One region of the Methylovorus sp. MP688 genome, then DNA from elsewhere that is predicted to be linked to it. Evidence: riboswitches for the same ligand, from Rfam matches in the RefSeq annotation. Region 1 holds a riboswitch; each other region holds the start of a gene.
What was found. Region 1 has a riboswitch for cobalamin ahead of MPQ_RS05610 (ribonucleoside-diphosphate reductase subunit alpha). Riboswitches for the same ligand answer to the same signal wherever they lie in the genome.
Positions count from the first base shown of each region.

Region 2: linked by a shared signal. The riboswitch ahead of MPQ_RS09690 (TonB-dependent siderophore receptor) and the one ahead of MPQ_RS05610 (ribonucleoside-diphosphate reductase subunit alpha) in region 1 are both predicted to bind cobalamin.
Region 3: linked by a shared signal. The riboswitch ahead of MPQ_RS00815 (TonB-dependent receptor domain-containing protein) and the one ahead of MPQ_RS05610 (ribonucleoside-diphosphate reductase subunit alpha) in region 1 are both predicted to bind cobalamin.

Region 1 covers NC_014733.1:1,150,246-1,156,280, forward strand. The annotation lists gene metE (5-methyltetrahydropteroyltriglutamate--homocysteine S-methyltransferase) at 1-1,151, shown strand, start outside; gene MPQ_RS05605 (EamA family transporter) at 1,241-2,113, opposite strand; cobalamin riboswitch at 2,327-2,584, shown strand; gene MPQ_RS05610 (ribonucleoside-diphosphate reductase subunit alpha) at 2,728-5,541, shown strand; gene MPQ_RS05615 (ribonucleotide-diphosphate reductase subunit beta) at 5,638-6,035, shown strand, end outside.
Region 2 covers NC_014733.1:2,044,841-2,050,875, forward strand. The annotation lists gene MPQ_RS09675 (EAL domain-containing protein) at 1-218, opposite strand, end outside; gene MPQ_RS09680 (patatin-like phospholipase family protein) at 663-1,598, shown strand; gene MPQ_RS09685 (hypothetical protein) at 1,630-2,118, opposite strand; cobalamin riboswitch at 2,310-2,506, shown strand; gene MPQ_RS09690 (TonB-dependent siderophore receptor) at 2,622-4,718, shown strand; gene MPQ_RS09695 (TonB-dependent siderophore receptor) at 4,882-6,035, shown strand, end outside.
Region 3 covers NC_014733.1:178,065-184,099, forward strand. The annotation lists gene MPQ_RS00800 (cobyrinate a,c-diamide synthase) at 1-461, opposite strand, end outside; gene cobO (cob(I)yrinic acid a,c-diamide adenosyltransferase) at 455-1,066, opposite strand; gene MPQ_RS00810 (hypothetical protein) at 1,063-1,632, opposite strand; gene MPQ_RS00815 (TonB-dependent receptor domain-containing protein) at 1,753-3,627, opposite strand; cobalamin riboswitch at 3,734-3,941, opposite strand; gene MPQ_RS00820 (hypothetical protein) at 4,120-4,683, opposite strand; gene MPQ_RS00825 (TonB-dependent receptor) at 4,808-6,035, opposite strand, start outside.

The DNA.
Region 1 (6,035 bases):
TCGCTTCTCGCGGCGCATCGCCACGCGTGCACAACGAGAGCGTGCAGCAGCGCTTGCAGCATCTGCCGCAGTTATCCGCCGAGCGCAGCAGCCCGTTTGCCGAGCGGCGCCTGGCGCAGCAAAAGCGCTTGCGGCTGCCTTTGCTGCCGACGACGACCATAGGCTCTTTTCCGCAGACGGCCGATATACGGGCGAGCCGGGCGGCGTTTCGCCGGGGTGATCTGAGTGCGCAGGATTACACGCTGGCCATGCAGCAGAACATACGCCATGCCATTGAGCAGCAGCTGGCGCTGGATCTGGATGTGCTGGTGCACGGCGAAGCCGAGCGCAACGACATGGTGGAATACTTCGGCGAGCAGCTGGCAGGCTATGTGTTCAGCCAATACGGCTGGGTGCAGAGTTACGGCTCGCGTTGCGTCAAGCCGCCGATTATCTATGGTGATGTGCACCGCCCACTGGCGATGACCGTGGCGGAGGCCCGCTACGCGCAGTCGCTCACCAGCAAGCCGGTTAAGGGCATGCTCACAGGTCCAGTGACCATGATGCAATGGTCGTTTGTGCGCGATGACCAGCCGCGCGAAACCACCGCCTTGCAACTGGCGCTGGCAATACGCGATGAAGTGGCTGATCTGCAAAATGCAGGCATTGCCATCATCCAGATTGACGAGCCCGCCTTCCGCGAAGGGCTGCCTTTGCAGCAGGCCAAGTGGGCGCAGTATCTGGCATGGGCGGTGCGGGCATTCAAGCTATCGGCCAGCGTGGCGGAAGACAGCACGCAGATACATACCCACATGTGCTATTCGGAGTTCAACGACATTCTGCCGTCGATTGCCGCGATGGATGCCGACGTGATTACCATTGAGACGTCGCGCTCGGCGATGGAACTGCTGGATGGCTTTGGCGAGTTTGATTACCCCAACGACATCGGCCCCGGGGTGTATGACATCCACTCGCCGCGGGTGCCGAGTGTGGAAGCCATGACCACCTTGCTGAAGCGTGCGATTGAGGTGATCCCGGTAGAGCGCTTGTGGGTGAATCCGGATTGCGGCCTTAAAACCCGCGGCTGGCCGGAAACCATCGCCGCCCTGCAACACATGGTCGCCGCCGCACGTCAGCTCCGCCACGAGAAGCTCAATCACAAGGCGGCGTGATCTCGGGACTATCGTTCTTGTAACCCTTGCCAGCGGCCCACGTATGAATGCATGCGTGGGCCGCTGGCATTTTTAATGCTCGGCTTGGCTCAGGCGCTAATCACCAGCAGGCTGCCCAGCATCATGACGATGGCGGCGATCAGCTTGCGCAGAATGTCTTTTTCCTTGAACACCTGATAGCCCACCAGCACCTGCAACACCATGCTCATCTGAAACAGCGCCAGCGTGTACGCCACCAGCATGTGCGACAGCAGCACCAGCGTGCAGTACTGCATGATGAAAATCATGACGCCTATGCTGGCAATCGTGGGCAAATGCGACAGCGAGGTTTTGGTGCTTTCTTTAACACTCGCGGGTATGAACAGCAGATTCGCCAGCATCACCAGCGGCAAGCCCAGCAGCGACCAGAACACCAGCGTGGCCAGCGGCCCGCCATCCGTCACCGCGTTTTTCAGGAACAGCGTGCCGATGGAAAACAGCAAGATGGACAGAAAACGCGCCTGCACGCCGCGCTCCTTCAGCAACAGCAGCATGCGGTTGGCCTCGCGCTGACCATTGGCAGGCATCAGAAAAAAACTGCCCACTACGATGATGGCCACGCCTGCAAAGCCCTGCAGGGTAGGCACCTCGCCCAGAAACACAATGGCGAGCAGCATGGAAATCACCACCTTGTAGGCATTCAGCGGCCCAAACACCGACAGATCGGTTTTGGCGAGCGACATCACCATGAACATCCAGCCGCCCACATCGAGCAGGGCGGCCAGCAAGACATTCACCCAGAACGCCTGCGGCAGGCTGGCAGCATGCACCACAGGCACAAACGGTAGCGCCAGCACACTCAGCACCACATAGCTGGTCGCCACCATGAAGAAGGGGTGCAGCGGATGCTGCGACAGTTTTTTCTGATAGACATTGGCGAGGATGGAAAACACCAGCCTGCCAAATACGAACGCGATTTCCACGAACAACAACTTTCTTTTTTGGGGGATGAAATGCCGGGGAAGGGCAACAACCGACATTATGCGGGTGGATGTCATGTGATTGAAATATTTGTCGCCCGGGCCTGCGCCATCAGGCGTTTTAGCTTGCGGCGATAGCTTGATTCCGGACAGAGTACATAGGGCGTTATGCCCATATTTTGTATTTCTCTGTTGACGATACCACTCCCTATTGTGTTACATTGCCAGCACTACGGTCCTCAAGGTTTGATTCAAACCGCGAGTTAAAAGGGAATCCGGTGCGTGTATCTGCAGATGTTATCTCGCCGATATGCAACGCCGGGGCTGCCCCCGCAACTGTAACCAGCCATCGGGCTGACGCCATGTCAGTCTGGTAGCGCAAGGCATCTGAAGCCACTGAACCTGCCGGGGTTCGGGAAGGCGCCAAGCGTAAGGCCGGGAGCCAGGAGACCTGCCGTGGATTTTTTCAACGCGTTTGAGGCGGGGTGTCCTCGGCAGATGGAAGGTTTGCGCCTTCTCCCTTGCTGGTCCTGGTGGTGGATATACAGCGGCAGTGCAATGTCATTGCGCCTGCGTATGTCGGTCGCCGACTCCCGCTCCTGATAGGAGCCAAGTAGATGGATGATATCAATACCGCGCAGCCGGTTTTAAATGCTGCACTTCCCAGTTTGCAAGTCATACGCCGTGATGGCGCGGCCGTGCCGTTTGCCGCCGACAAGATTTCCATTGCGCTGACCAAGGCGTTTTTGGCGGTGGCGGGCGAGCACTCGACTATTTCCACCCATATGCGCACCGAGGTGCAGGCGCTGACCGATACCGTGGTGGCCGCCCTGGTGCGCCGCAAGCCAGCCGGTGGCTCCATCCACATTGAAGATATTCAGGATCAGGTAGAGCTGGCGCTGATGCGCTCCGGCGAGCATGACGTGGCGCGCGCCTATGTGCTGTACCGCGAAAAGCGCGCCGCCGAGCGTGCCGCCCAGCAAGCGCCTGCGCCCACCCTGCATGTGCTGCAGGATGGCAAGCGCGTGCCGCTGGATCAGCAGTTGCTGCTCAGCATGGTGACCGAGGCCTGCGTGAATCTGGGCGATGCCGTGCAACCCGCCGTGATTGTGGAGCAGGCCATGCGCGACCTTTACGACGGCATGCCGTTTGATGAAGTGCGCCGCGCGCTGATCCTCTCCGCACGCAGCCTGATTGAGCGCGAGCCTGCCTACAACTACGTCACCGCCCGTTTGCAGCTGGACCTGGTGCGTGCGGAGGTGCTGGGCGAAGCCGTGAGCCATACCGCCATGGCGCAGCGCTATGCCGAATATTTTCCGCAATACATCAAGGCCGGCATTGCCGCCGAATTGCTGGATGAGCGCCTGGCGCAGTTTGATCTCAGCCGCCTTGCCAGCGTACTGGTGGCCGACCGCGATCTGCAGTTTGGCTACCTGGGTTTGCAGACGCTATACGACCGCTACTTTTTGCATATTGAAGAGCGCCGCATCGAGCTGCCGCAGGTGTTTTTCATGCGCGTGGCCATGGGCCTGGCGATCAACGAGATTGACCGCGAAAGCCGCGCCATTGAGTTTTACCATGTGCTGTCCAGCTTTGATTTCATGAGCTCCACGCCTACCTTGTTCAACAGCGGCACGCGCCATTCGCAGCTGTCCTCATGCTACCTCACCACCGTGAGCGATGATCTGGATGGCATTTACCAGGCGATCAAGGAAAACGCGCTGCTGCAAAAATTTGCCGGTGGCCTGGGCAATGACTGGACGCCAGTGCGGGCGCTGGGCTCGCGCATCAAGGGCACCAATGGCAAAAGCCAGGGCGTGATTCCTTTCCTGAAAGTGGTCAACGATACCGCCGTGGCGGTGAATCAGGGCGGCAAGCGCAAGGGCGCGGTGTGTGGCTATCTGGAAAGCTGGCATCTGGACCTGGAAGAGTTTCTGGACCTGCGCAAGAACACCGGCGACGACCGCCGCCGTACGCACGACATGAACACCGCCAACTGGATTCCTGACCTCTTTATGCAGCGCGTGCAGGCCAATGCGGATTGGACGCTGTTCTCACCATCCGACGTGCCGGACCTGCATGATCTGTATGGCAAGGCATTCGAGACTGCCTATACCAACTACGAGCGCCGCGCCGACCATGGCGAGATCAAGCTGTTCAAGCGCGTGCCCGCGGTGCAGCTGTGGCGCAAGATGCTCTCCATGCTGTTTGAAACCGGGCATCCGTGGATCACCTTCAAAGACCCGTGCAATATCCGTTCGCCGCAGCAGCACGTGGGCGTGGTTCACAGCTCCAACCTCTGCACCGAGATCACGCTGAATACTTCCGAAACGGAAATCGCCGTGTGCAACCTGGGCTCGGTAAACCTGATGGCCCACCTCAAGCGCGAAGGCGACAGCTATGTGCTGGACCAAACCAAGCTGGCTGCCACCATCCGCGTGGCGATGCGCATGCTGGATAACGTGGTCGACATCAACTTCTACGCCGTGGGCAAGGCGCGCAATTCCAATTACCGTCACCGCCCGGTGGGCCTCGGCATCATGGGTTTTCAGGATGCCTTGCACGCCATGCGCGTGCCGTATGCCTCGGCTGCGGCGGTGGAGTTTGCCGACCGCGCGATGGAAGCCGTGTGCTACAACGCCTACCTTGCCTCCAGCTATCTGGCGGAAGAGCGGGGCGCGTATTCGTCATTCCGTGGCAGCCTGTGGGATCAAGGCATATTGCCGCTGGATACGCTCAATCTGCTATCCGAAGCACGTGGCGGCCAGGTGGAAGTGGACCGCTCAAGGACGCTGGATTGGGATAGCCTGCGCCAGCGCATACAGCGCGTGGGCATGCGCAATTCCAACTGCGTGGCGATTGCACCCACGGCGACCATCTCCAATATCGTCGGTGTCTCCGCCAGCATAGAGCCGGAATACCAGAACCTGTATGTGAAATCCAACCTCTCGGGTGAATTCACCGTGGTAAACGAGCAACTGGTGCAAGACCTGAAAGCGCGTGGCCTGTGGGATGAGGTGATGATTGCCGACATCAAGTATTACGACGGCTCGCTGGCCGCCATCGAGCGCGTGCCGGCGGACCTCAAGCAGCTGTACGCCACGGCGTTTGAGGTAGACCCGGTGTGGCTGGTCGAAGCCGCTGCCCGCCGCCAGAAGTGGATAGACCAGGCGCAATCGCTCAACCTCTACTTCGCCGCGCCCTCCGGCAAAAAGCTCAACGACGTCTACCTGCTGGCCTGGCTGCGTGGCCTCAAAACCACGTATTACCTGCGCTCGTTAGGCGCTACCTCGGCCGAGAAATCGACCGGGCAGGGCGGGGAGCTCAATGCGGTGTCGTCCGCCTTGCCTGCGGTGGCCGCGGCTACCAATGCCGAGCCTGAGCCCAAGCAATGCCTGATCGACGATCCCGACTGCGAAGCCTGCCAATAACCCTGACTGTCTGCGACTCACCTACGCTGGCTGCACATGATGTGCCTTGCCACCAGGGTGGGTCGCACCTTCATCGCCGAATTTTAAGGAAACACCATGCTGAATTTTGAAGACGATATCCTGACTGCCCCCGCTGCCGCGCCAACCGCCACGCCCAAGGCAGTCCCCGCCATGCCATCTGCCGCCGCCACTGCCATCTCAGCCGCCAACCAGCCCAGCGCTACGGGCCGGGTGCAAGCGGTGGATAAGCGCGTGATCAATGGCCAGACCGACGTTAACCAGCTCGTGCCATTCAAATACCACTGGGCGTGGGACAAATACCTGGCAGGCTGCGCCAACCACTGGATGCCGCAAGAAATCTCCATGAGCCGCGACATTGCCCAGTGGAAAGACAGCAGCGCGCTCACCGAAGACGAACGCTTGATCGTCAAACGCAACCTCGGCTTTTTCACCACCGCCGACTCGCTCGCCGCCAACAACATCGTGCTCGGCAC
Region 2 (6,035 bases), 890 kb from region 1:
GCCTTCAGCCAGGCAAATTCCTGCGTCGTCAGTTCCAGTGTATCTGAGGTCAAAGGCTTGCTGGCAAAGGGCAAGCCGCCACTTTCCAACTGCTCTGCACTGACCGCATAGACTGCGGCCGAAATGCATACCAGTGCCAGCAGGCTCTGTATCAGCATGCGCATTGCAAAGCCTGCCGTGATGGCATGTCCTGAATATTTGAATTTAGCTAGTCGCATCCCGCACTCAATAGTTCTTGTTTTGCCGTTAAGACCGCGAGTCAACTTTGGCTACATAACACGCTGGCGTGTGATGAATTTACGGTCCGCAGGATTAAATCTTGACCCTGAATAGTTGTGTCTTGAATCACATTTGAAGGATGGGAGGATTGTATTGCCGATTCAGATAATAGCAATGACTTATCGCATATGGGGTGACCAGACTTGCAGCCTGAGGGCCACATATCGAAGGTCTGGATAATTTGACTCCCCTTCGCGGCCAAACAGGCTTAATATTCATCTGGCACCCAGCAGTAAGCAACTGAATAATATAAAAATAAACCGGGCTGGCGCATGCACTGCATCCCCATTTCCGCACACGCACAGAAGTTGCACCGCACCGGGGCAAAACGATACGCAAGACTTGAAGCTGCTTTACAGATCAACACTTTCAGGAGGATTGAGATGAAAACAATTTTAAGCATTGATGGGGGTGGTATCCGCGGCTTGATCCCGGCACTGATACTGACTGATATCGAGGCCCATCTGGGCAAGCCGGTCTGGCAATTGTTTGACCTGATTGCGGGCACGTCGACCGGCGGCATTCTGGCGATAGGCTGCGCCAGGAAAGATGCCTCGGGCAAGGCCAGATATGCGGCGAAAGACCTGGTGAATATCTATGAAACCCGCGGCAAGGAGATCTTCTCGCGCTCGCTGTGGAAAGGCGTGTCCTCCATAGGCGGGATTGCCGATGAGCTTTACTCCGCCGATGGCATTGAGCAGGTGCTGCAGGAGTATTTTGAAGACGACGCGCTACAGGATTGCCTGACCAACACCCTGATCACCAGCTATGACCTGCAAAACCGCGAGCCTATCTTTTTCAAGAGCTGGAAAGACGAACACAAACCGCTGCTGCTCAAGCACGTAGCGCGTGCCACCTCGGCCGCGCCTACCTATTTTGAACCGACTCAGATCGAGGTGGCGGGCTCGCTGAAAACCCTGGTGGATGGTGGCGTGTTCATCAACTCGCCCTCGGTATCGGCCTATGCCGAAGCCAAACGCATTTTCCCGGATGAAACCGAGTTTCTGCTGGTCTCGCTAGGCACCGGCGAGCTGATCAGGCCGATTACCTTTGATGAGGCGAAAGACTGGGGCAAGGCTGGCTGGGTACTGCCGCTGTTGAGCTGCATGTTTGATGGCGTGGCCGATGCCGCCAATTATCAGATGCAGATGATACTGGGCGACCATTACTACCGGCTGCAAACGGAATTGAGCATCGCCTCGGATGACATGGATAACGCCACCAAGGGCAATATTGAAAACCTGAAAGCGGAAGCTAAAAAACTGATCAAAGCCAACAAGGCCACGCTGGAGACAATCTATCAGGCGCTGGCGCGCTAAGTGCTGCCACCGTCACCATGCAATGCCCCGGCTAACTGCACAAGCGGGACAGGGAATCAAAATCAAATGCCTGTCCGCTGATGCTCTTCTGAAACACATCCTGCTGCTGAATCCGCTGCGGGGTGTTGAAAGTCGCGCTATTCAGCTTGTCGATAAACCCATCGTCCACCAGCATGGCACAAGCCAGACTGCGGGAGTATTCCGACTTCAACACGGACAGCATCTGGGCATGCTCAAAATCAAACTCCACGATCTTTTGCAGCGATTTCGCATAGGTCGTTCTGACCGAAATCACCTCCGGCAAGCTGGAGGATTGCGCAATCAGCGGCTCAATATCATCGCGTATGCCATCCCGGTTTTTGTCTGGCCCCGAGAGTGGGCTGGTCTTGACCTCAGTATGCAACAAGGCAGCCGCCCAGCCGGGCAGTTTGTCGCAGGCAGATAGCGTCAACAGGAGTCCGGCAGCGCCCAATAGAGGCAACACCCGGGCAAGCTTCGCGGATATAAACAGAAGGTTCATGCGCCCAATAATTAAGAGAGTTTCACGAGCTGAAAGGCCTCATGCAGCCAGATCAAGACTTATGCAGAAAGTATACAGAGCATGCAAAATCCGTCGATCCAGAGGTGACAGAATTGTCACCTTCTCCTGCCAAAGGCCCACTGCGCGCACCTCTTAACATTTCTTAATACTTATTCAAGCTTCCCCTTTATAATCTATGCACACTGCCAGGTGCCTGCCCTCTCGCTCGAGGGGAAAGGTGAAACGGGAAACAGGTGAAATGCCTGTGCTGCCCCCGCAACGGTAAGCGAGTATGGATGTGCCATCGACGCCACTGGGCCTTATGCCTGGGAAGGCGGTGCATCAAGCCTCGCGAGCCCGGAGACCGGCCTGCCAGTCACGAAGGAACTACCGCGGGGCGCGGTGTTTGGGCAAGGCTGGTCAGCCATCTCATACTCTGGCTCTGTGGTTTTTCCATGATGAATCGGCATGCGGGGTCGCATGCGAACATTTAGGAAACGCCCATGAAACGTACTGCCATGGCGAGCCTGACCGGCTTGCTTTTTTCCGTGTCCGCTTACGCTGAAAATATTCAGCCGCTGGAAGAAGTCGAAGTATCCGCACAAAGCCTCAAACCCGAATCCCGCCTCAAACAGCCACTTTCCACCGGCAGCCGCCTCGGCCTGACGCCATTTGAAACGCCCGCCAGCATTGAGGCTGTGGATGCCGACACCATACGCCGCCGCGGCGATATCAGTATCCGCGAAGCCATCTCACGCTCTACCGGCATCAGCGACATCAGCAATCTCGGCGTGGGCAATGCCTTTTCAGCGCGCGGCTTTAGTGGCAATGATTCCATCGGTCAGGCAGAAGATGGCGTACGGCTCTTGACCGCCGCCAGCACGATCACCTTTCCCTCCGACACCTGGGGCTATGAGCGCATCGAGGTATTGCGCGGGCCAGCTTCGGTGTTGTTTGGCACCGGCACCGTGGGTGGCATCATCAACAGCATACGCAAGGCGCCGAGCCGCGAAGCTTCATTTGAAGCCCTGACCGGCTGGGGCACCCGCGGCGAATACCGCGCTGGCGTGGGAGGCACCGGGGCCGTGGGCGAGATAGGCGCATTCCGCATTGATGCCTCCGCCACCGGCGGCAATGGCTATGTGGACCGAGGCGAGCATCAGAGCCGCAAGCTCATGAGCGGCCTGCAACTGGTGCCCAGCGATCGTCTGCGCGTCGATTTCACCTTTGATCATAGCGAAGACTCCCCGACCACCTACACCGGCATCCCTTTGCGCGATGGCCGCATCGACAGCAGCCTGCGCAAGCAGAATTACAACGTGCAAGACAGTGCCATGGATTTTGCCGATGACCGCCTGCGCGCCAAGGTGGAATGGGATATTTCAGATAGCCTGAAACTCACCAACATCGGCTACTGGTTTAACAGCCGCCGCCACTGGCGCAACCTGGAATACTATGCTCTCGATAGTGCCAGCAATACCGTAACGCGATCTCTCTATACCGAGATCAAACACCAGCTGAAACAGCTGGGCAACCGCCTGGAACTGGCCAGCATAGCCGATGCCTTCGGCCACAAGAACCGCTGGGCCATGGGCTGGGAAACCACGCGCGTGGATCTGCGTTATATCGACAACTTTTATGATGGCACGGATGGAAGTAACACCGTGCCGGCCAAGGGTTTTGCGCCGGGTTACTACTCCGATGCCGCGCTGGACCCGACCATCCCCGAATTCAAGGCACGCACCTTGCAAAACGCGCTGTTTGTGGAAGATGCGCTGGACCTGACCGAGCGGCTGAAGCTCACCGCAGGCTTGCGCCAGGACTGGATCAATGTCGATCATCAGAACCTCATCAAGGGCGCTTCCTTCGACAAGGATTACTCGCCCTTTTCCTATCGCCTGGGCACGGTGTTTACCGCCACTCCCGGCCTGGCCGTGTATGGGCAATACAGCCAGGGCTCGGACCCGGTATCGTCCATCGTCTCCTTACGTCCCGGCAGCAAAGCCTACAAGCTGACCACCGCCAAGCAGGCCGAAGTCGGCATCAAGCACATGCTGGATCACGGCAAAGGCGAAGTGACGCTGGCGCTGTACCACATCGCCAAGGACGACATCCTGACACGCGACCCTACCGATCAGCGGCTGACAGTGCAAGGCGGCAAGCAGTCTTCACGCGGTGTGGAGCTTTCCACCCTGCTGCTGCCAAGCGCACATTGGCGTGTAGACGCCAATGTGGCACTGCTGAAGGCGCGCTATGGCGAATTGCTGGAAAGCGGTGCCTCACGCGCCGGCAATACGCCGACCAATGTACCGGAGAAAGTCGCCAACGCCTGGGTTTACTACCAGCTGGGTGACTGGTCCATGGGCGCGGGGGCCCGACTGACAGGGCAACGCTACGCCGACACGGCCAACACCTCGGTCATGCCCGGCTATACCGTGTATGACGCCAACATTGCCTGGCGTGCCAACCGCCACACCACCCTGCGCCTCAACGCCCGCAATCTGGGTGACAAACTCTACGCCAGCACCTATTACGACACCAGCCAGTTCATCCTCGGCCCCTCTCGTAGCCTGGAACTGACGGCCGAAGTCAGCTACTGATTGTCATCGGGGCGGCATGCCATCATGTCGCCCTCACCAAGACAGACCCAGCATGTCGATCGAAAACAGCTTGAAACACGCCTCTTTACATCACACGCTATATTCAGTTGGACATAACGAAAGACCTCCTATTAGAATGACGTCACTTTTAAAGGGGGATCCTATGAAGCTCAACAGAAACAAGCATGCGCGCCTGACCGCCGCCATACTGGGAGGTATGGCGCTGACAGCGCAAGCCGCAGACATCAATACTTTCAACCTGGGGGAGGTCCTGGTCACCGCCCCGAACGACAGCGCTGTCACCGGCTCCAGCGACACCGTCACTCAACGTCAGATGCGTCTGCTGAACCGCGAAACCGTGGGAACCGCCGTCAATACCCTGCCCGGCGTGGCTCTTTCCGAGGGCGGTCCACGCAACGAGCAAACCTTGCAGTTGCGTGGCTTTGACTTAAGACAAGTGCCTGTTTTCATTGATGGCGTTCCGGTCTATGTCTCGTATGACGGCTATGTGGACCTGGCGCGCTTCAATACCTTTGACCTTGCCAGCGTGCAGGTCGCCAAAGGTTTCAGCTCGGTGCTATATGGCCCCAATACCTTGGGCGGAGCCATCAATCTGGTCAGTCGCAAACCCTCCAGAGAGTTTGAAGGTGATGTTACGGTTGGGCTCAAGACCGACAAAGATTTCAAATACAACGGTTACCGCACCGACATCAATGCCGGGGGCAACTATGGCACCTGGTACTGGCAAGCCAGTGGCTCCATGCTGGACACCAACCGCTACCGAATGTCATCCGACTTCAAGCCCACCACCTATGAGGACGGCGGCGTGCGCGATAACTCCTACACGCAGGATGGCAAGATCAACCTCAAAATCGGCTTTACCCCGCGTGAGGGCGATGAATACAGCCTGAATTACATCAGCCAGCGCGGCTCAAAAGGCAATCCGGTATATGCCGGCTCAGACAGCACACAGTCCATCCGCTACTGGCGCTGGCCCGAGTGGGATAAAGACAGTCTTTACTTCATCTCACGCACCGGTATCGGCCAATCGTCTTATCTGAAAGTGCGTGCGTTTTACGACAAATTCAGCAATGTGCTGAACAGCTACGACGATGCCCGTTACTCGTCCATGACGCGCAGTTATGCCTTCACCAGCATCTACAACGACCACAGCTATGGCGCCAGCACCGAATTCGGCACCACCATCAACCAGCAGAACACCCTGAAGTTTGCGCTACACATCAAACAGGACAAACACGAGGAACACAACAAGGGCAACCCGGTTCAGAATTTTGAAGACAGAACGACCTCGCTGGC
Region 3 (6,035 bases), 970 kb from region 1:
CTGCTACTGGTGCGGTTGCCGATGACACCTGCCGGAATCAGCGCCGGGCGATAGCGATAAAGCCCGGCTGCCAGTGCGCCAAAAGTCTGCGCCATGCCAGCAGCATCTACGGTCAGGGCGACAGGGATACGAAAGCGTTCGGCGATATCAGCGCTGGATGGCGCACCATCGTAAAGCCCCATCACGCCTTCAATGATGATCACATCGGCGTCGAGCGCGGCCTGATGCAGCCTGGCCTGGATGTCGGCCTCACCATTCATGGCCAGGTCGAGGTTGTAAACGGGATGACCGGTGGCGGTCGCCAGGATCATGGGGTCAAGAAAGTCGGGGCCGCATTTGAAACCACGCACCCGCAAGCCGCTATCGCGCCAGGCGCGGGCCAGGGCGGCGGTGACCAGTGTTTTGCCCTGATTGGATGCCGGGGCGGAAACCAGCAGGGCCGGGCAGGCCGCCGCTACCACTCCACCCCCGGCATGGCTTGCACGCCATTTTTAAAGGCATGCTTCACCATATTCATTTCGGTGACGGTGTCGGCCTGCTCTATCAGCTCCGGCGGCGCTGCCCGGCCGGTGACGACCACATGCTGCATAGCAGGGCGCGCGGCAATGTCCGCCAGCACATCGGCCAGCTCCAGGTAATGGTATTTGAGCACGATGTTGAGCTCGTCCAGTATCACCACGCCGACACTGCTATCTTGCATGGCTTGCTGCGCCTGGGCCCAGCCTTGTTTGGCAGCGGCAATATCGCGATCGCGGTTTTGCGTTTCCCAGGTAAAGCCTTCGCCCATCACATGCCAGGTGACATTGGGCTGGTTGCGGTAAAAGGCCTCTTCGCCGGTGTCGGAGCGGCCTTTGACAAACTGCACCACCACCGCACGCTGACCATGCCCCAGCGCACGCGCCAGCAGGCCAAACGCTGCGGTGGATTTGCCTTTGCCATTGCCGGTATTCACCAGCAACAGGCCGCGCTCTACCCGGGCGGCCTCAATCTTGGCATCGACCACTGCTTTTTTGCGCGCCATGCGATCGGCATGGCGCTGGTTCAGCCCCTGGTCTTGCTCACTCATGCGGCTTGCTTGGCATCAGCGCGCACCAGCTTGATCACGATATGAATGATGGCGGCGGTGGCGATGTAAAACGCCAGGGTTTGCAGGGAAGATGGATAGTATTTGGTCAGGCGTGGCAGGAATTCCATCAGTGATGGATCGGCGTAGCGACCGGAGAAGAAGTAGAAGCCGCCGCTGGAGAACAGGTGGCAGATAAAGCTACTGACCAGTACAGCGCCGCTCAATGTGAACAGGGATTTGATGGCAAAGCTGTAGTGCTTGGCAAACCAGCGACCGCCCAGCCACAGGGTACCGTAAGCCGGTACCAGGAAGCCATAGGCCGGGCTGGTGCAGAAATCGCTGCCGCCACTGGCGCTCACCGAGGCAAAGTCCAGACCCGCTGCGAGGCCCATGAAGACGGGAAACACCCACATTGGGCGCAGATAAACACCCAGCATGAAAAAGACGGCCCAGGATGCGCTGGGCAGATGGTTGACGCTGGCAAAGTGGTTGCCACGCGTCATGATCATGAGTGCTGCGAGCAGTAAGCCGACGATAAGCTGTTGCTGTTTGGTGAGGTTAAGCATGAGAGATTGCCTTATGGTTAAAGTATTTAAGAAACGGAACATTTCAATATTTTAAATGAAATGTTCCCTTAACATTGCCTCTTGCATGGCCTATCGTTTTGCCGCTGCTCTTTGCCCGCCTTAAAGCGCGGGCGAATAGCGCAGTGTGACGAACAGGTTGGTGCCGAACGTGCCATAGTCCTTGGCCAACTCATACTCGCGATCAAACAGATTGTTGACGCGCGCATTCACTGACCAGTCCTGGTTGATGCGGTAATTGGTAAACACATTGAGCAGGGTGTAACCGCTCAGGCGGAGAGCGTTGGCCGTGTCATCAAAACGATGGCCGGAGCTTTCGATTTCACTGCCAAATTGCCAGTCGCCCCACGTTTGGGTTAAGCCCAGCGCGCCATGCTCACGGGCGCGACGCGGCAGCCAGTTTCCTGTGTCGGCATCTTCTGCCCGCAAAAAGTCGGCATTGCCGTATACCTGAGTGCGATCCCAGCTGCCGTTGTAGCTCAGCGTCAGGCCTTTGAGATCGGCTTTATTGACGTTGATGGGTGGAGTAGTTGTGCCCACCGATGGCGTGATGATCAGGTTATCCACCTTATTTTTGTAATAGATGGCGCTGATACGCTGGCCACCCTGGCTAAATTGCAGGCCAATCTCGCCATTTTCGGCTTCTTCTGGTTTGAGGTTGGGATTACCTATGTATCTACCTTGCAAGGGGCTATAAAGCTGATTAAAGGTCGGTGCATTAAATGCCGTCCCGTATAGCGCATGGGCGCGCCATTGCGGATTAATCTGGTAAGCATACCCAAGGCTGCCGGTGGTTTTGTCGCCAAACTGCGAGTTCTGGTCGAGGCGACTGTTGGCCTGGAACTGGTGGCTCCCGAGCTTGTATTGCCAGCCCAGCAGATAGGATTGAATGTTGCGTTCATCCTTGGCAAATTTGGTCGTTCCCTCAACCTTCTGTTCGCGCCGCTCAGAGCCCAGCGTAAACAAGCCCAAATCTGTCGTGATGTCGTTTTGCCAGCTGTATTGGGTTTGCGTGGTCTTGATCAGTGAGCGGACTTTCAGGGTATTGGCCGTGTTTGGGCTGAATGACTCCAGATTGTCCTCACTCTGGCCGACGCTGAAATTGCTCATCCAGTTTTCGGTGAACTGATTTTTGCTGTAAACCGAGATCAGAGTCTGACGGCGGTTGCCATAATAATCAAAGCGGTTTGTTGGGTTTGCTGCTGGACTAGTAGTGCCACCATCGTAATGGTTGGTGCCCTCATTCAGCCAGCCCTGGATGCCGAGCTCATGGTTCTCGGTGAAATGCTGAGCCAGTTTCAATGACACATTTCTGTTGTTATAGCCATCGTCATCCGGGTTGTAATTTCTTAATGTTTTATTAGCAATGGCAGAGACGCCATTGGTGGAACTGGCTCCGGCCTGCACGCTGAAACTGGTGTTTTCGACTCGTCCCGCAATTCCAGCCGTGGCGCTGCTGCTGCCATAGGTGCCCAGGCCCACGCTCGCATTCAGGCGCGGTTTGCCTTTGCCGCTCTTGGTAAAAATCTGGATGACGCCGCCGATTGCATCAGCGCCATACAAGCTGCTGGCCGGGCCGCGCAGGATTTCCACGCGCTCAATCTGGTCGAGCGGAATATTTTCAAGCGCTGTGGTGCCGGTGGTGGCGGAGCTGACGCGCAGGCCGTCTATCAGCACTAGCGTATGTGTGGCGTTGGCGCCACGGATAAAGATATCAGCAGATTTGCCGGTGCCGCCATTCTGTACGATCTGCACGCCGGGTTGCATGGCGAGCAGTTGCACCAGGGTCGTCTGACCGGCTTTCTGAATCTGATCCTGGGTAATGACGGAAATATCGCCCAGCGCATCGCTGACTTTTTGTTCGGTGCGGGCGGCGGTGACGACGATGTCTGACAGTGTGGTATCGGCCGCCACTGAATTGAATGAATGCGCAAACAAAGGCGCAAGCGCGATGGCGAGTGCAGAACGGTGAAGCATGGAATTTTCCTTATGCTGTTCCCGGCAACGCTTGCGCCTGTGGCGTGGTAATCAAGACAGAGTGGAGAACAGCTGAAGCGAGTCTGGTGACGCTGCAACCCCGCAGCAATCCCTTGAATCATCAGGCCGGTCTCCGGGCTCATACGTTTTGTTAATCCGCCTTCCCATGGCTATGCCACAGTGGCGTGTAGGATCAACCACACGTAATTACCGTTGCGGGGGCAGCACAGGGTTTGTTTGTGAAAACTCACCTGTTTCCCAGTTTCACCTCATCGCAGAATAGCGACTTCGGCACCTGAACAACTGCGTGAATTATATGCGATGTCGCCGAAAATAAACAGGCGGGGAAATGCGGTTGAGGAAAAGCGAGGAACGAACGTTAGGCGTCTGGAGATACACTTTTTGCAAGCTTACATGGCATGCAGCCCAGCAGATTGCCGGGCTGAGAATGTTGATGAGGCTGACGTGGGCTACCACGCTACCCGACAAAGATTAAAGCGATATGCGGCTGGGAGCGGCGATACGCAATTTGAATAAACGGGCTGCCAGCCAACCAATCGCCACATACATCAACGCGTAGCCGACATAGGGCATGTAATACTTGGCTACGCGGACGCTAAATTCGGTAATGGTCAGGCTATCCACTTTGTCTGAAAACGCAAACCAGAAGGCATTGGACACAACAAAAGCAATGCTGGTGGAGCCCCAGGCAAACAAGGCAAATGGCAAGATGGAAAATGGCTTGTCACTATCCGCCAGTAACCGTCCCGCGCCCCATACCAGACCATAGGTGGGAATCAGGCCCCAGTAACCAGGCGACATGCAGTAATCCGACACGCCTTGCCAGCCCATGGCATACCCATCCATGCCAAATGCCGCAATCAGCGCCAGCCCCAGCCAGCTCGTATTAGTGATCAGCAAGCCGCCCATGAACAGCACCGCCAGCGTGGCGTCAGGCAGGTAAACATCATTGCCGAAATGCTGGGTGCGAGTGGCGATGATCAAGAGAATCAGGATAGCGCCCACCCAGAAAGACTGCTTGTTGTGCTGCGGCATTTCGTCAAAACTCCGTTGTGCTTGCTTAGTGCCTTGGATTGTAACTGTTTAAATCAAAATCCCCAAAAGCAAAAGCCGCCAGATACATTCAAGTAGGTGGCGGCCATATCAGCTTTAAGGGCGATTAAAAGTCAGCTTTCATGCCTACGCGCCAGGTACGTGAGAAATCGACTGGATAGATGGCATCGTCACGCACCTGTATGGAGTTCTTGTGTTCAAAAATGTTATTAAGTGCAGTGAATAGCTGCACATTCTTGAATTTATAACTCAGGGCAAGGTTAGTGGATTCGTAGCTATTTTGTTTCTGCGTCAGGTTATTGGCGAAGTCATCCGCTGAATAAGTGGAAGAGCGCCACACATGGCTGAGGTTTAGGTAAGCATTTTCGTAAAAACGATACCCAAGATTAGCTACTACCCCATTGCGCGATACTCCCGGGAGTTCTTTGCCATTAAACGCTCCATTCCCATCGGCTTCTCTATCGATAATTGCCCGTGTGTATGTGTAAATGAGGGACGTGCTGATGTTATCGGTAACTTGAAACTGATCTTGAAACTCAAGGCCATATTTGTGGGACTGGTCTATATTTGTATTAAGCCCAATAAGTGAGTTGTAATAAATTTCGTCATGTAAGCGAGTTTTGAAAAGGGTGATTTTCAAACGATTTTTTTCAATCAAATGATTGAAGCCCACATTGAGAGTTCTGGCCCGTGATGGCGCAATGAAACTATTAAATGCGCCGATCTGGTTGAAGAAACGGTCAATATCAGGAGCTTGGTAGGCTTTGTTATAGTTGGCAAACACGCTGGATTGCTGATTAAGGCGATAGTTCATGCCTATATCCCAAGCTCCCAGTTTATCCCCATTTTCCCAGCCAGTTGTTCCGGTTGGATTGTAGTTATATTCCACTTTTTCTCGGCGGGCTCCTGCCGAAAGTGTAAGAGCATCAAGATGCAGTTCTGATTGAATAAAAGCCGCTGTATTGTCTTTGGTGAAATTATTGCTAGTGCCTTTTCGCTCCCCTTCAAAGGTTTGTAAACCTCCAACAACGCTAAAGAGGTCGCTCTGATATGTCAGCCCTACGTCATGGGAAAGATAGTCGTAGTCGAACTTCGAACTATAGTTGAAATACTCGGAGTGCTTATCTTCCTGTGTGCGGTTGGCACTGAGTTTCCAATGATTGTTGATTTGATACTCCAGCCCCACTCGCCATTGATCAGAGTCCAACGCTTGATGGGTATATGCTCCGCTGCTGCCGTTTTGGCGAGGGTTATCTCTAAACTGTGCGCGTGTCAGTGAGTTGACATAGCGGATGTCGGTGCGCGAGCTCGTGCCCTCTACATTAAAACGAAGG